Regions from separate parts of the Paenisporosarcina sp. FSL H8-0542 genome, predicted to be linked through region 1. Evidence: riboswitches for the same ligand, from Rfam matches in the RefSeq annotation. Region 1 holds a riboswitch; the other holds the start of a gene.
The links. A riboswitch is a leader RNA that binds a small molecule or an ion and turns the genes downstream of it on or off. The one in region 1 is predicted to bind cobalamin.

Region 1 (8,302 bases):
GTCATTCAATTTCCTCCTTAGCTTGAGCAAGACTCACATTCCATCATTTCCACCGATGTGGAGCGCACATAATAGGTCGTTTTCAAACCACTTGCCCACGCATCCAAATGCAAGTCCAGCAATTCTTTCGCCTTAATTGTGTTTTGGACATATAAATTCAACGATACCCCTTGATCGATATGGCGTTGTCGTGCAGCGTTCTGTTTTAATGTCCAATGTTGATTGATGAAGTACGCGGACTTATAAAACCATGTTGTTTCTTGATTCAAGTCAGGTACTGTTACCGGAATTTTGTAGTCTTTCTTCTCTTCCGAATAGCTTTTTTGGAATATAGGATCGATGCTTGCTGTACTTCCTGCCAATATCGACGTGGAAGAATTCGGTGCGACGGCCATGAGATACCCGTTTCTCACGCCATTCATGGCAACATCCAGACGAAGCTCACGCCATTTCAATGAATCGTAACCACGGGATTCAAAATACTCTCCCGTATGAAATGCCGATCCAACGAATAATGGATAAGGTCCTTTTTCACGAGAGATATTCATGGATGCTTGCACTGTCAAATAAGCAATCTCCTCGTACAATTCATCCGCAAATTCTACCGCTTCGTCAGATTCCCATCGAATTCCTTTCAGCGCTAATAAGTGATGCCAGCCAAATGTTCCAAGTCCGATTCCACGGTATCTTGCGTTTGTTCGTTCTGCCTGTGGCACTGGAATCATGTTCAGATCGATGACATTGTCGAGCATGCGTACTTGTACTTCGATCAATCTTTCCAACACACCAGCTGGAACTGCTTTTCCTAAATTGATGGAGGACAAGTTACACACGACAAAATCACCAGGCTTACGACGTGTGACTATGACATCGTCTTCCAACGTGATCGATTCAAATTCTGTCGCACTCATATTTTGAAAAATTTCCGTGCACAAGTTACTGCTGTAAATCATGCCTTCATGTTTATTTGAATTTCTTCGATTTACTTCGTCTCGATAAAACATAAATGGCACACCCGTTTCCAGTTGGCTGCGCATGATGCGTTTCATAATATCAATGGCCGGCATTACTTCTCTCGATAACTGTTCGTTCGCTACACACTCTTCATATTTATCTCGGAAAGCACCTTCCCCCCGGGTTTCATCGTAGAAATCTTCTAGAGAATAACCCATGACAGTACGTACTTCATGCGGGTCAAATAGTGTCCATTCTTCGCGTGCTTCGACTTTCTCCATGAAAATATCCGGTAGGCACACACCTGTGAAAATATCATGTGCGCGTAATCGTTCATCCCCGTTGTTTAGCTTCAAATCTAGGAAAGGCAAGATGTCCTTATGCCACACATCCAAATATACGGCAATCGCTCCTTGTCGTTGACCTAGTTGATCCACGCTGACCGCTGTATTATTCAATTGCTTGATCCACGGCAGCACACCGCTCGATGCTCCCTTGTATCCTCGGATTGAGGAACCTCTGCTTCTCACTTTCCCCATGTAAATGCCTATACCACCGCCATATTTCGATAGCGTGGCAACATCTGTATTCGAGTCATAAATCCCTTGCAGACTGTCGTCAACTGTATCGATGAAGCAACTCGATAATTGCCCATGTGGCTTCCCTGCATTGGAAAGGGTTGGTGTTGCAACGGTCATATACAAGTTACTCATTGCCCAGTACGCTTCCTTCACTTTCTCCAAGCGATTCACGGTTTCGTTTTGCATTAACGTCATAGCAATGATGAGCCATCGTTCTTGCGGTAGCTCTGCGGGTGAAAGGTCGTAATCTCTTGCCACGTAACGGTCCATCAATGTCTTTAATCCAATATATGTGAATAGTCCATCGCGTTCCGGTTCAAGCACTTCACCTAATGCTTTGATTTCTTCTTTACTATAGGTCTTCAGGAGACGGGCATTATATAAACCCTTGTCCGATAAGCGCTGAAGGTGTTTCTCAAAATCCTTATACACATTTTGACTTGAACATTCTCGACTTACAGCGAGTTCGCTGTAAACTTGTGCCAAGTAAACACGTGCAGCGACGAAAGTCCAGTATGGTTGCTCTTCATCCAGATGACTAAGTGACTCCATTACCATGGCTTTTGACCACTGTTCATCGGTTGCTTGTGGATTTTTCTTCAGCCATTTTTCATGGGCACGCAACAAGGGAGCCAACTCATTCTCTTTAAACTGCTCCAGCAGTTGATCTATAAGTATTTCTTTGTCTGTTAATACCTTTTGTACCATATGTATACCCACTCCAATTCAACAATTTCAGAAACACAAAAAAGCGATGGAACAGCCTCTTCGGCTGAGCCATCGCTCAAGATTGAAAGAATGGAAAGGAGTAGAATTGGTTTGCGAGAAAATGGAATTTCGCTCGCTACAAATAGCTCGCTTCCACTCCTCAACCCCCGAAGAAAGTGTTGCTTCATCGAAAAAAAAGGCAGGTCTCCTGGCTCGTGCATTATCCTTCCGTACCCTTCCCATGCTGATGCACAGTGGACTTTGTACAGTCGTTTACACTTACAGTTGCGGGGACAGCTTCGGCATGTACCGAATTCCCTTTTAAACCATTACTGGTACCTCTTTTTCGTTTTTACACTATATATTGTGTTTTACATAATATCCAATCTAACATATAGTGTTTTTTCTTACAACCGATGAATCATCGCTGAATTCGTTCAACCCTTATCTACACTAGCCAATTCGCTTAAAAAATATTTTTTGTCTGGTTCTTTCGCGATATTTTCGGCCGCTACTTGCCCGCGTGCCAACCAAATATTCATTGACTCAGAATTGCCCCTACACTTTTCTGCACGTGCTATGGATTCATAAGCAAAGGCTAAATCAAAATCGCCAAATCCTTCCGCTTCACATAGTTCTGCACCCGCCACGCCGTAAAAATATGCAGTATCGCCTTGTCCGAGAATGACATGGACACGGGACACTTGCCAATAGCCTCTAGCCAAATTAAGCTTCGTGCCGATTTGGCGCCAATGATAGAGCGAAGCATATGCCTTCTCCAGCATTTGTGAATCCTCATCACCTGTTCGGTCTTTCTTCTCCATCAAATCCCATGTTTCATTAAATAATCGAACCGCGATTGTACGGTGATCGATACTTATCGTCTCGGTCATGTTGTCTATCCCCTTTTCTCAATTGTTTGTATTCAGTTATAAATGTGGCAAAGTAGACGTTATTTCGTATCCTATGTAAATGTATTTGCTAGTCTAACCAATTATATTCGACAGAAACAGTCAGCTTCCTTTCAAGCCTTAACTCTATTCGCGGTTTCCACCATTCTATTTGCGCATCACAGAAAAACTCGCGGATTCTCCTCTTTTCCACAAACAAAAAAACGGCCTCATATTGAGACCGTTTTCGAATCCATTATAGAACATAAATCACGAACAACACTGCCGCCAATACCAATCGATAAATTGCGAATGGCGTCAATTTCACGTGTTCGATTAACTTCAGGAAGAACTTGATGGAAATCAGCGCAAATACGAAAGCACTGATAAATCCTACGACATAAAACGAAGTATCGCTTGGATTTATATCCTCCCAGTTTTTCAAAAGGGACAAGAAGCTAGCACCGAACATGATCGGAACAGCCATGATAAATGTAAAATCAGCTGCCGTCCGGTGACTCATCCCGAACAATACACCACCTGAAATGGTCGCACCCGAACGAGAAAAACCTGGCCATAACGATAAACATTGCACAAGCCCAACAGTAAATGCCTGCTTGTATGTAATTTGATCCAACGTCTGTGTTTTCGGTTTTTTAGGTCCGAATTTATCAGCCACAATCATTAAAATCGCACCAATAACCAAGCCAATTAATACCGTCTCGGTACGGAATAAATGTTCATCAATAAAGTCTTCGAACAATACCCCCAGCACACCAGCCGGGATTAAACCTACGATTACATGCGTCAATTTTAACTTTGAGCCTGTAGTTGTATCTTTCAATTTATAAAGACCAACCAAACTGAATAAACGTTTCCAGAACACCACAATTACCGCCAAAATCGATCCAAGCTGAATAAAGATTTTAAACGAGTTAGCCGAAGGTTTCCCAAGAAACTCAGATGTTTTTAACCACATATCGTCCACAATAATTAAATGTCCGGTAGAAGAAACGGGTGCAAACTCCGTCATCCCCTCCACAAATCCTAATATTAACGCTTTAAGCAAATCAAATAGTTCCATAATATCTCCTTATGCTCTTCTTTTTCGGAATCGTAAATACCACCAGATTACGGCAAGTCCTGCAAGTACAAGCAAGACGTAAACAATATTTGAATACACGTCCATTACGCCAACGATTGATTCCCAGTTATCGCCCACTGCTGCTCCGACCGATACTAAAATCGTATTCCAAATAAGTGTTCCTAATGTCGTAAATAACAAAAACAATCCAAATTTCATATTCGACATCCCGGCAGGAATCGAAATCAGACTGCGAATCAATGGAATCAAGCGGCAAAACAATACAGTCCAAATGCCATATTTATCAAACCAGCTATCTGCTTTGTAAATATCTTTTCTCGTTAAACGTAAAACACGTCCATAACGATCCACGATTTTCTCCAAGCGTTTTACATCCAACATTCGACCGATTCCATAAAGAATCACAGCCCCTGCGATAGAACCTGCAGTCGAAACCAAAATGACACCCATTTCCGTCATACTCGATTGCGTTGTCATATAACCACCAAACGTCAAAATCACTTCTGACGGAATAGGTGGGAAAATATTTTCAAGCATGATTAGTAAAAATATACCTATGTAGCCGTACTGGCTCATAATATCAGTAATCCAGTTTTCCATGTCCAGCCTCCAAGCAACAATTTCTTTCCAACTTCTATCGTAACAAGATTAATGGGCTTTTCCCAATATTTATTTCGACGATACTGTAATTTTGATTGACCAAAGCTCCGAACGCGAACCCAATCGAAGCGGCGGACCCCAAAACCCAAAGCCAGATGACACAAAAGCGTGCAACTGACCTTTAAGTTTATACCCATAATCAAGCTCAAATAAACGACGTGTGAATAAATGATTCGGCCACATCTGCCCCCGGTGCGTATGCCCTGATACATGTACATCCACTCCGAGCTCAGCAGGCGTGTCTAAATCAAAAGGCGTATGGTCCATCACAAGCCATGGAAGCTCATTCAACTTTGGCTTCAAACTCTCCAAAGACTGTCGCTTCCCATTCGTCGCATCTTCCCTGCCCGTTACATAGAACGCATTTTCCACACAAATGGTTTCGTCCAGCAACATGCGGACGCCCGCTCCCCTCATTTCTTCCACAAGAAGCGGAATTTTACGTCCGTAATACTCATGATTACCGACAACTCCGTAAACACCATATGTCGCCTTCAACTGCCTCATGACCTCGGACATCCCGTCTTTTACAAACCAAATCGGATCATCATCGACCAAATCACCCGCAAGCAACACCACATCCGGCTGCTCTACGTTAGCCAAATTCACAAAACGTTGCAAGTGCTTTTTGTTGGAAAGAAGACCTAAGTGAAAGTCAGATGCTAGTACCAACTTTAACTCGCGAAGCGAACCAGAATCCTTGTTGATATGTATTGTCTTATAGCGAATAACCGGTGAAAATGCCATATATGTCCCTGCGATGAAAATAATCAGAAAAATAAACGCCACGATGTTTCCTGTAATAAAAATCGTTTGCTTGGAAGGCAATATCAAATAAACAAGCGTTGCCAGAGGAAATAAAATCAAGCCGTACTGCATCACAATGAACCAGTACGACCCGATGATACTGAAATATTTTAGTCCATGGTTAAACTTGCCGATGATGTAGCCAAAAGCACAGACAAACCAGAAGAGACCAAACAACACGGGATGAACCGGCAGGGCCCACGTTTGGAGCCACCGATACGTGTTATAGCCAAAATAAAAAACAAGTAGTGTATAAATTGCTAGAATAAGAGTGCCCATACTGATACGTTTCATGATACTAATTCACCTTTACATCTTGTCTCCGGTCATACCGAATCGTAAATGCCACTTTCACTTCAGATTTTGCAGGAACCGGTACAAAGATTTGTATATCGTTATCTTTCCGTTTCCAAGTGTGTGTTGATTCAACTACATCAAATACGCTATAGCTAGTGCCATGATTGATGATAAGTTCAATCGGGTGGTCTTTTTGATTGCGAATCAAGTATACGACTTCCTCATACTCATAGCCGTCTTTCTTGTATTTAGCCACAACATCACTTTCCACCGTGACATCAAAAGCTTCCCCTGATTTGATGCGGACTAGTTCGCCAGCAGCCGTATGCTGGATGTAATCTTCTCCGATAAATTCAGAAGAACCGTCCTTTGGATTTTCTTTGTACAATTTGAATCTCCCTCTTGGAAGTGGGAATCCAAGGCCGTTTTCCGCATCATTTCGGAACGTTAAGTACACTGTTGGATGGTTACTGTACGCATCCACTTCATATACCGTGTGCGATTTGATTTTGTAGGCAGAAAAAAGTTGAACTTGCTTTTGCTGTCGATTCTCCAGCGTCAGTCTTTCAGGGAGCGTATATAGATAGTACTCTCCAAATGCCTGACGTTCCGGTTCCATTTCGGCCATGGCACCCTGCTCAAAACTCATCGTTTTTTGCATGCGAATTGGTGCTCGGTTCACTGTCCCCGCCATTAGTTTTATTGTCGCATCGTCAAACGTCATGCCCGAGTTGTTCGTCATCGTTACCCAGCCTGTCAAATCAAAATCATTCTCCCTAACTTGTGCCACATAGTCCGCTTCCCAACTTAGCCCCCGCGTTAAATACGTAACCCGTACATCTTCTGCCGTTTGTTCATCAAAACGCCAAACGAGTGTGGGCTTTAACATCACTTCTTCCGGACCGTCCGGCAAGCGGATCTCCCCTTCTGCATCAAGAACAATTTCTCTTGTCAGCATGTCTGCAAGGACCAAACCATTTTGGACGCTTAACAGAAGGTATGTCTTTTCTTCGCCTGTTTTCTTATTGACGATTCTGATTTGATGCCCAACATATTTCTCCAGCAACTTGAGTCGATCCATCAAGTCATATTCGTAAGTAAGCTCTGTGACTTTTAGACCTTTCACCTGAACGGAATTCGATTCAATCCGTTGTGGTACGTCCGAATAGTAGATGATATGATCGTCTGAAAGTGGAGGAATGGAGCGGATTTCTTGAATTAATGCAAAACCAGCATTGTAAATCGTCAGCGCCAAGTCTTTCGTCAGGCTCGCTGGGATATTGGTCGGCATAAGAGACACCTCCTCGTTGTTTTTGGAAAGTATATCATGATATGCGTTAAATCCCTTTGCGATACGTTGTATGAAAGACAAGGCGATTCCATTCTTTGAAACATTCTAGAATATCGTTCAACGCGCAGTCAGAATGCTACGGATAATTCATTCGATAACAATAGTAGTAATTGAAAAAGCAACAGAAAAAGCCCTGCCGCTTACTCTACTTTCACTAGGGGCCATGTTGCTGACCAGTTTTTTTGCTTAACTCTATCAAAATATATTTGCGATCCTTCAAAATAAGGGGTGGGAGAGATTTTCATTGCTAATAAGTCTCTGACTCCATGTGGAGCGCATAAATGAAGTTCCCCTTTGTCATCAAAAGTTATGCCAATAGCTGTGGCTGTCTCTGGAAATTTTGACATCCCATCTATTGAGGATATATAGGGTTCTACCTTGTTCAAAGTATGCATCCTTGCTTGATTTTTAACGGACCAAGGAATGGTTGAGTCTAATTTAATTAGTTCTTTTTCATAGAGTTTTTCAATGTGTTCGTCCAAATTTTCCGAATCGAAATAAATGACATCCACATCTGGAAGTATGGTTTTTTCAGAAAATCCATGTAATTCATCCCATACTTTTGCTCTTATGAATCCAGCACATATCCACCAGTCGGGTAACTCTAGTGTAGCTGCTTGTCTGATAACATTCATCATCCACTCGTCATTAGAAATGGCTTCTACAATTTCTTGTTCATTTGATAATTTCATTTTGAACCTCTTTTAATCATCTTCATGGATCCTTTTGCCCTCATCTACAGCCCCATTTTCTTCGCGACAATCACTTTCATAATTTCATTGCTGCCTGCATAAATCGAAGCGACTGGAATATCTCGATAACGCCTTGCAATTTTATATTCTTCCATATAGCCGTAGCCTCCGTGTAATTGCAAGCATTCACCAGAAATCTTCTTTGCAGTTTCCGTCAGCCAATACTTCGCCATGGACACTTTTGAGACAATGTCTTT
Region 2 (8,302 bases), 290 kb from region 1:
ATTGCCGGCAGTGGCGTTTGAAGGTTGCTTGCCATCTTCCCCTAAAGGCCCTGACGTATGATTTTCGGCTTGTCCTGGCTGCTTTTTAGCCTGCTCCTTTGCATGAGTAGGCTGCTGCACTTCTTTCTTTGCCGACGCAACCGTTTTTTCCTGCTCATTTTCCACCCGTACCTTGGTTTCTCCTGCTTTTTCTTGCTCTTCCTTGCGGGAATCCGTTATTGATTCTTCAGAGATGCCCTCGTTCTCTTCTACGGGTTCCTGTTCCGTCAGCTCCTCGCTTGCATCCGTTTCCTGGCTGCTCTGCGGTTTTTCCAGCCCTGTCGGTTTCTGCAGTGACGATCCGCATGCGCCCAGCAAAAGAACCAATACAAAAGCGGCGGCCAAATTTCCGAAGAACTTCACATGGTTCCTCAACGATAGTCCCCCTTTACTTACATTCTTTGAATTGAATGTCCTCCATATTGCAGACAATCCAGCACCTTAGTGGAGGAATGCTGGACCGTCCTTGAAATACGATATTTAATGTGAACACTTGATAAAATGAACGCGACACTGTTTATTTCTTGTTGTTCAGTGAACGGGAAAGGAACACGGCAAAATGCGCGCGGGAGACAGACCCTTTAGGATCGAAATTTCCGTTCCCATTCCCAAGCGTGATACCATTTTGATATAAAATTTCTGCATCTTTCCGATGTGCATCCGACACACTGTCCAGATCAGCCAATTTCACTTTTTCATTTGTGGCTTTCAATCCAAAAGCTCGGACAAGCACGGAAGCCATTTGTTCACGATTCAGTTTTTCACCAGCACCGAAAGTTTCCCCGATCCCCTGACCTCTGAAAATGCCTGCCGCTTTCGCAGCATGTGCGGCTTCATAGAATACGCTAGATTTGGCTACATCCTTGAATCCTGCCGGCGACTCCGGAGCTTTCAAATCCAGTGCTCTGGCAAATAAAATCGCCGCTTCCCCTCGGTTCAATTCTAGGTTTGGCTTGAACGTCCCATCCAAGAAGCCAGCAATTACACCTTTTTCAGCAAGCTCCTGTATTTCTTTTTCCCCAAAAGATCCTTTCTTGACATCCGGGAATGAAAGATTCGGGGCCGATGCCTTTACGTCTCCCATATCATACAGGCCGGTTTTGCCAGTTTTGAGACGGTCATAGGCGACCAAAGCCATCATCCCTTGCTGGGTGGCCATGTAGTTGCTTTCCGCGCCTTTCGTATGGGAAATCCCCCCGTCCATATTGACAAAGGTTTGAAGTGCCGAAAGCAAATCGCCTTTCTCTTTCTTGAAGCGATTGTCTTCCAAGTCAATCCCAAGACTTGACAGCGCAATGATTACTTGCGAAACGCTTTCACTGTTGACTGATCCTGCCGACTGGAATCCACCTTCAGCCAGTTGTTGCTTGGACAGCCAATCCAATCCTTTATTCGTTGCATCCTTTGCTTCTTTCGTTTGCTGGTATTTCGCTAGAGCTTGCAGCGCCATGGCAGTCATGTCGATATCACTTGCAGCTCCATCCGTCAGCGGAAAGCCACCATCGCCGTTCTGTTCCGCAAGCAGCCAATCCACCAGCTTTGCTTTCGTCCATACCGCATTCGCAGGAACTTCGTAATTTTTTGAGTCCAAGGCAAGCAAAGCGAAAATGACACCGTTTGTCCCTTGCATCGTCATGCGTTCATTGTTGTAGATTTTTTCAATGAAGTCATATCCCGCGATATTTCTCGGATTTTTCCCGATCGAGGTGATGGCCAACGCCATCCGCTCATAGTCGGTGACTTTCCTGAACTCTCCTTTTTCCGCCTTTACATAGCTCTCGAACGCAGCGTAGTAAGAAGCTGGAACTTTTTGAGCCGCCCTCGCCAAACCAAGTACATCCCAATCGATGAAATGATCATAATTAGTGAAATCACGGGTTTTTTCGATCCATTTTGCTGCATTGGCAATTGATTTTTGTATCTCGATCTGGTTGTTTCCATTGCTATTGCCGTTTCCGGGACTGCCGCCCCCTCCGTTATCCGGAATATTTCCTTGTCCTAGATCATGCCCAAGATCCTTCGTATATTGCCAGCGGAGAACATCTCCGTCTTTCAACACATAGTTCCCTGCACTGTATTCCGGGAAGGTTCCGTTGACCGAATACATCCAACCACTTTGTGAACCATGGTCAAACTCCCCAAGATTTTCTATCGCCTGAACGTAAAGCCCAGCCCCGGATCCAATATAATCAATGGATACCCCTTTTTGGTCGGCCACTCTTTTCAATAATGTGAACGCAGTATCACCATTTTGCAGTGCCACTTCCATAGGCACGATGATATCTCCCAGACCTATTGTGCGCTTCTCGACGGACAGTGTGACCGTTTTGTCCGACGGGATGGCACCGCTGTCGGGGTCTTCCTCAATGATGATCTTACTTGATTGGCGCAGGAGCCTTGGATAACTACCGTTAATGTCTTTCGTGACCTTCAGCTCATACGTCCCGACCCTTGCTTTTTCACCAGGTATGCGTGCGACTCCGTTGGCATCCGTTCTGAATGTCTCCCCATTGAAGTGGATGGCCGCGTCCTTGATCTTCGCTACCTCGTTCTCTTTTTCCAGTTCCCAGGAACGGTTGTACACATTGTATTCTGCCGTCACCGTAACTTCAATTTCATCGCCTTCAAGTAATTTCGGCGCAATTGAAATGTTTGGGCGGAGGGTCAATTCCTCCACTTCATCGGCTATATCGATATCTTGGTAAATGTCCCCCACGTTCCCGTAAAACCAGACGATTTCATCTCCGTCTTCAATCGGGTACTCTCCGACAGACACACCCGGATAGTCATCATTCACTATATACTGCCAGCCATCCCAGGCCCCGAACGTCGCTTGTTCCTCTGGCCCTATTTTGGCAATATAGGAACTCGATCCTTCAAACGGGATGCTTGCTTCGGCAAGCGCCTGCTCCGTCGCATCGAAAGCATCGGCGGCTTCCATGAATGTCTCCACTTGGACATCTTTATTCATGAGTAGCGTATCGTTGATTCCTTCCACTCTTACCGAGACATTCGTTTGCTTGTCCAGTTCTTGCTCCTTGTAGTCTTTCAGCCGCACGAAAGTCGACTTTCCTGCAACGGCATCAGAGATGGCAAGCAATCCTTGCTCGGTTGCCAACTGCCAGGAGCCCAAAGTGTTCTCCTGCCAAGTAAATCTGCCATCAGCCATTTGATAGCGGTCCACAAATCGTTCAATCAGGTTGACCGATCCGAGCTGCGTCGTTTCCATGGTCCACTTTTCCGAGAAGAGGTCCTCGCCTACCGCCGCCAAGCCATTGATGATAGGCGCGACGCTATTGGAGTTTTCCCCGAACATCTGCCCCATGACTTCGCCCGTGGCTTTGTTCCGGTTGTCATGTATCCCTTGGACCGCCTTGTCGACAGCGGCTTTCACATCCGGCCGGTCCAAATGTGGGGCTAGGGCGATCAGTATCCACCCTGTCACATCGGAATCGCCAAAGTATCCTGTCGTGGCATTTTGCTTACTCAATATATATTGGATATGTTTATCCTGGTCATACTCCGCTTCCATCAGATCAAGCGCGACCATTGCCCAAGGCTCTCCCCAAATAGTAAAGAAAGATCCGTTCTCTTTCTGCTTCGCAACTAAATCATGCACTATGTCCCGTGTCCCGAATTTATATGGGTTTTTGCCCAAAACGATGGAACCGATAACAATTCCTGCATCCTCGTTCGAGGAAGTAGTCACCTTTTCCTTGCCGACGGTCCAATAAGACGCTGGATTCCATGGGGAAGCATTTTCTTTCCATGGAACGTCGTTTTCCAAGTCCGTCCCTGCACCCCATAAAGCGGACATCAGCCAATAATTGCTATGTGAAGTCCCTTTGGAATAGTCAGGGGGGTTCTGTATGTAGTAGTTTTTCGTTTTCTCGATTGCTTGTTCCACTTTTGCTCTTATCTCGGCGCTACGGTCGGTTTGTGTCGACTGCGTTTGTGTATTAATTTGCCCTTCGGCAAGCTGGCCTCTCGTCTCCTGAGGCAGCGAAGCATTTCCGCTTTCCCCTATGGCTCCTGCCTGGATCGGTGAAATCAAGGACCCGAGCATAATCAATGCCAATAATGCAGGAAGAAGGCGTCGCAATTTCTGTGTGTAGGTAGTCAAGTGATGATTCTCCATTTCTCATAGAATTTTTGATTAACGTGTTGTTGCGGTTCCGTGAAATCCTCCCTTTTTCGAAATCAAACAAAAAAAGCGCTTACCCCCGGAAGAAAGGTAAGAGCCTTTGTATTCTCACAAATTCAAAAAGAAATTCAATGATCCACAATGCAACCTTTTCCCGGAAGGTATTCTACATCTATATTTAGGCAAGTCTCCTGACTTATGAGGTTGGTACGTTTCTTCCGCCTTCCCAGTTTTTCAACTAGTGGCTCATGGAAGTCACTCCCTCAATTACAGTGGCCGGACCGTCCAGGATTTTAACCTGGTTCCTTTTTAATCTTTACCCGCAAGTAAAGAACCAAAATATATAACTATTCAATTATTAAATCGCTTTCATTATAGTTTAATGGAAATAGAATTACAATAATTGAATTGGTAAAGTTTGCCTACAAAAAACGGATGATTTTTTATATAGAGATAAAGTGGGGGTTATCGCTCCTACGATTAAAAAGTCTCCAGGACTCATCATCCTCTTCTGAAGTGTCTGGGAATAATTCCAATATATAACTTTTCGATAAATAGACCTTTAGCCCACCTACTTCATCTGAGTCAATGATTTCAACAATCAAATGTTCTTTTCCTAAAATATCCTGCTATGCGTTGGTAGTACCATTAGTTCAAAATGCTTCTTATTCATTTGGTAAATTAATCCTCTTATTGAACTAACCTGCCTCGTTTGTTCAATAAGAAAAAGCTGCCTAAGCAGCACGAGGATCTTCAACTAAAGCACCCGTTAGTTGAATAAGAAGTTTTATTTAATTCTCTTGATGTTTTTTCTTATACATCTCTTTTAGTACATCTACATATTTATCGCTTGTAAAGTCATCTTTTCCGTCTTTTGCCATTTCCAAATATGCGGCGGTCATCATTTCAATGCTTTTTAGCATCTGACTCATCTAAGGCAATGATTTTTTCTTTTGTTTTTCTAAATCCAACATAAATTATCTCCTTAGTTCTGAATGAAACTATAGTAAATTCGCTATAAGGGGTAGCGTCAGGAAAATGCAGATTTACAACGTTAAGGAAGTTTCAATATTAAAAAACCTAATTTCTCATTTAATGCTGAAAAATTAGGTTTTTTCATTAATAGAAAAAGACTTATAAGTATTTATCACTAATCACTTTCATATGGTGTAACTCGTGCCCGGCAATACCATATGCAATGGTACCTATCGAAACTGGGCTGTTCATTACAGTTCCATTACGAACCCACGCTGCATCATCAATGGTTGAAATAAGGCTTAACGTGTTGGAGCGTACTGTGTCAAAACCAGCTAGTAACTGCTCCCAGGATAATTTGTTGAAGTTTGCCGCAGCAACGTATTGATCCTGATCCATTGCTGGGAGTGGTGCACTTTCATTTCGTGCAATGGCAAGCATTCGATACGACATCACACGTTCCGAGTCGGTCATATGCCCAATCACTTCTTTTAAAGTCCATTTCCCTGGAGCGTACGACTTCCTTGCTGCCTCCTCTGATACGCTGCTTAAGAGGGTAATGGTCTTAGTTCGTTGCTTACTAAGTATTTCTTCAATATCTCCATCTGGCACAAGACTAACAAACCTAGCATGCTCTGGATTTTCAATAAATAATGGTCGTGGACGCACAAGAATCCTCCTCATCGGAATAGTTAATTATGGTTCTAGGCAAATATTCGACAGTAAGAAGATATTTCCTTCATTATCTGTACAACTGATTTATGCAGTTAACATAATACAGATAATAATGGATTAATTCACTTTTTATTCCACTAACCTGCCCCGTTAGTTCAATAAGAAAAAAGAGCTGCCAAAGCAACTCCACGATCTTTAACTAAAGCACCCGTTAGTTGAATAAGGAAAATGTTTATCTCTTTCGCTTTTCTAGCCAAGGTTGGATTTTCTTTTCAATTAATTTAACTCCAATATAAGCATCCAAGACACCAACTAATAAAACAATAATTATCATACTTATACCAGTAGAATCAGCATTTACAATCGGTTTGAAAATTCTAAAAACGACAGATAAAAGAATGGGTGATGTTATTACAACCCAAACAACTACAAAAATGTTAACCACTTCAAACGCCTCTTTTAATATTTATTTTAGGATAAGATAAAAGTTTTCTTTAGCTAACATGCCCCGTTAGATGAAAAAGAAAAAAGGGCTACCAAAGCAGCCCAAAGATTTTTACAAAAGCACCCTTTAGTTGAATAAGAAAATATCCGTCTTATTCAATAACCAAAAGCTTAACTTGCTTCCAACCTCTAATAAATATTAGTAGAAGGAAAAATGTAATAGCAAATGTAATCGGTCCGTACAATGCTAATTCCCCTATCAATTGTTCTCTCGAGGGCATGGCTAAATCAGTCAAATTTGGAGAATCGAATGTACTCAAAAGAATAGCTACAAGGTTTATTACTGCATGTAAAATAATTGGTATCCAAATGTTTTGTTTCAATAGATAAAAATAAGCTAACATACATCCCATAAGAAATGCATGAGCTATTCCAATGAAACCACTATGTACTATGGCGAAAATAAGAGAAGAAATTAATATTGCAGTAATAGGCTTAAATCTTTTTGTTAACTTTCTTAGCACTATACCTCTAAAAAACAGCTCTTCCCATATTGGAGTTAATATCGCTGTAGAGATTATAGGTATTATTAAACTTAATGCACTCCTAGATACGGGTTCAATATTTTGTTCAGAAAGAAAGTTAATAAAATAATCAAAAAGTGATGGGAATAGAATAACGAACAGCGTAAAACTAATTGCTGCTATGAAAGTAAAATTAATTTTTAAAATGATACTCAAAGAGACATATTTTGCCCATTTGATACCTGACATACTCTTTTTAAGAGAAACATTATTAAATTCAATTCTATACTTTTTAATTTGGTAGATGAAATAAATCAAGATGGCTATTTTTAAAACTAACACAAGTGTTCCGTTTGGATAATTCTTTAACATAAAACCAAAAAAAATTATTCCCGAAATCACTATAGACATATAAAAAAGAACAAATGACGTAATATTAAATTTCCGATAATTGTCTACATCCATTTACAAATCTCCCCCACTAAATTTTACCACAAAAAATCTTATCTCTTATTGAACTAACCTGCCCCGTTAGTTGAAGATGAAAACGGAATACTATTTCACCAATTTAATATCAACATTAAAATGCTTGAAATGAGGAATACAACAAAAAAGGCAAGGATGTAATATGTTTTTCCTTGTTGCTGTGTCTTATGTTTCTTTTCATAATCCTTCCAACCAATAAACACACCCAAAAACATTCCTATAATTCCAAAACGTAAAATCGCTATAAAATAATCAAGAAACGGTTTATACGTAATTAGTTGACCACCGTTATCTACCTCTTGAATTTCTTTGTAACTAACAAATAGAATGGAAACAGCCAATCCGAACACTAACCCATACAGACCTGATTTTCTTAATACTTTTTCCATAGTTCTCCCATCTCCCTTCTCCACAAAATGTCCCAATTGTTGAACAAAAGTTATACCACACTCTTCAACTAACCTGCCCCTTTAGTTCAATAAGAAAAAAGGCTTCACCCCTTATTGAAGTAAAGCATCCGTTAGTTTAAGTACAATTTTTCACAAACTTCGTTAATTATTTACTATATTTTGTTCCCCAAACTTTTCCTTCGTGTTTATTAAAACTAAAATCATATTTACTACACTTAATAATAGAACAACTAAAAACATATAGAAGATAATTGGGTCTCCTCCAGATGGAACTTCATCCGCTATATATCCCGAAATAAACATATTTACTCCCGATACGATACAAGAAACAAATACCAACATACTGACTGAATATCCACTTATAACGGACTTTTTCAATAATATTAAAATTAATGTAACTAACAAACTAAAAATAAAAACACCAATTGAAAATTTAAGATAATAAAAAACATCTACTAACATTAATTCAGCTCCTTTTCAAATTTGACGTTTACACATATTACCAAGTTCCACAATGATAACCCTACTCATTATTTTCATAATTCCTCGAGCAGTTATTCAACTAGACTGCCCCGTTAGTTCAATAAGAAAAAGGGCTGAATAAT

Region 2: another riboswitch for cobalamin. It lies ahead of MHH33_RS14090 (DUF4430 domain-containing protein); the one in region 1 lies ahead of MHH33_RS15365 (ribonucleoside-diphosphate reductase subunit alpha).

What each region holds. Positions count from the first base shown of each region.
Region 1 is NZ_CP152050.1:3,061,750-3,070,051, forward strand. It holds gene MHH33_RS15360 (ribonucleotide-diphosphate reductase subunit beta) at 1-5, opposite strand, end outside; gene MHH33_RS15365 (ribonucleoside-diphosphate reductase subunit alpha) at 18-2,243, opposite strand; cobalamin riboswitch at 2,424-2,601, opposite strand; gene MHH33_RS15370 (hypothetical protein) at 2,681-3,136, opposite strand; gene MHH33_RS15375 (undecaprenyl-diphosphate phosphatase) at 3,390-4,217, opposite strand; gene MHH33_RS15380 (DedA family protein) at 4,227-4,838, opposite strand; gene MHH33_RS15385 (metallophosphoesterase) at 4,908-5,999, opposite strand; gene MHH33_RS15390 (DUF4139 domain-containing protein) at 6,004-7,293, opposite strand; gene MHH33_RS15395 (nucleotidyltransferase family protein) at 7,494-8,045, opposite strand; gene MHH33_RS15400 (acyl-CoA dehydrogenase family protein) at 8,090-8,302, opposite strand, start outside.
Region 2 is NZ_CP152050.1:2,767,457-2,775,758, forward strand. It holds gene MHH33_RS14085 (DUF4430 domain-containing protein) at 1-414, opposite strand, end outside; gene MHH33_RS14090 (DUF4430 domain-containing protein) at 557-4,162, opposite strand; cobalamin riboswitch at 4,347-4,537, opposite strand; gene MHH33_RS14095 (hypothetical protein) at 4,975-5,106, opposite strand; gene MHH33_RS14100 (DinB family protein) at 5,318-5,827, opposite strand; gene MHH33_RS14105 (hypothetical protein) at 6,066-6,278, opposite strand; gene MHH33_RS14110 (CPBP family intramembrane glutamic endopeptidase) at 6,430-7,266, opposite strand; gene MHH33_RS14115 (hypothetical protein) at 7,362-7,676, opposite strand; gene MHH33_RS14120 (hypothetical protein) at 7,839-8,159, opposite strand.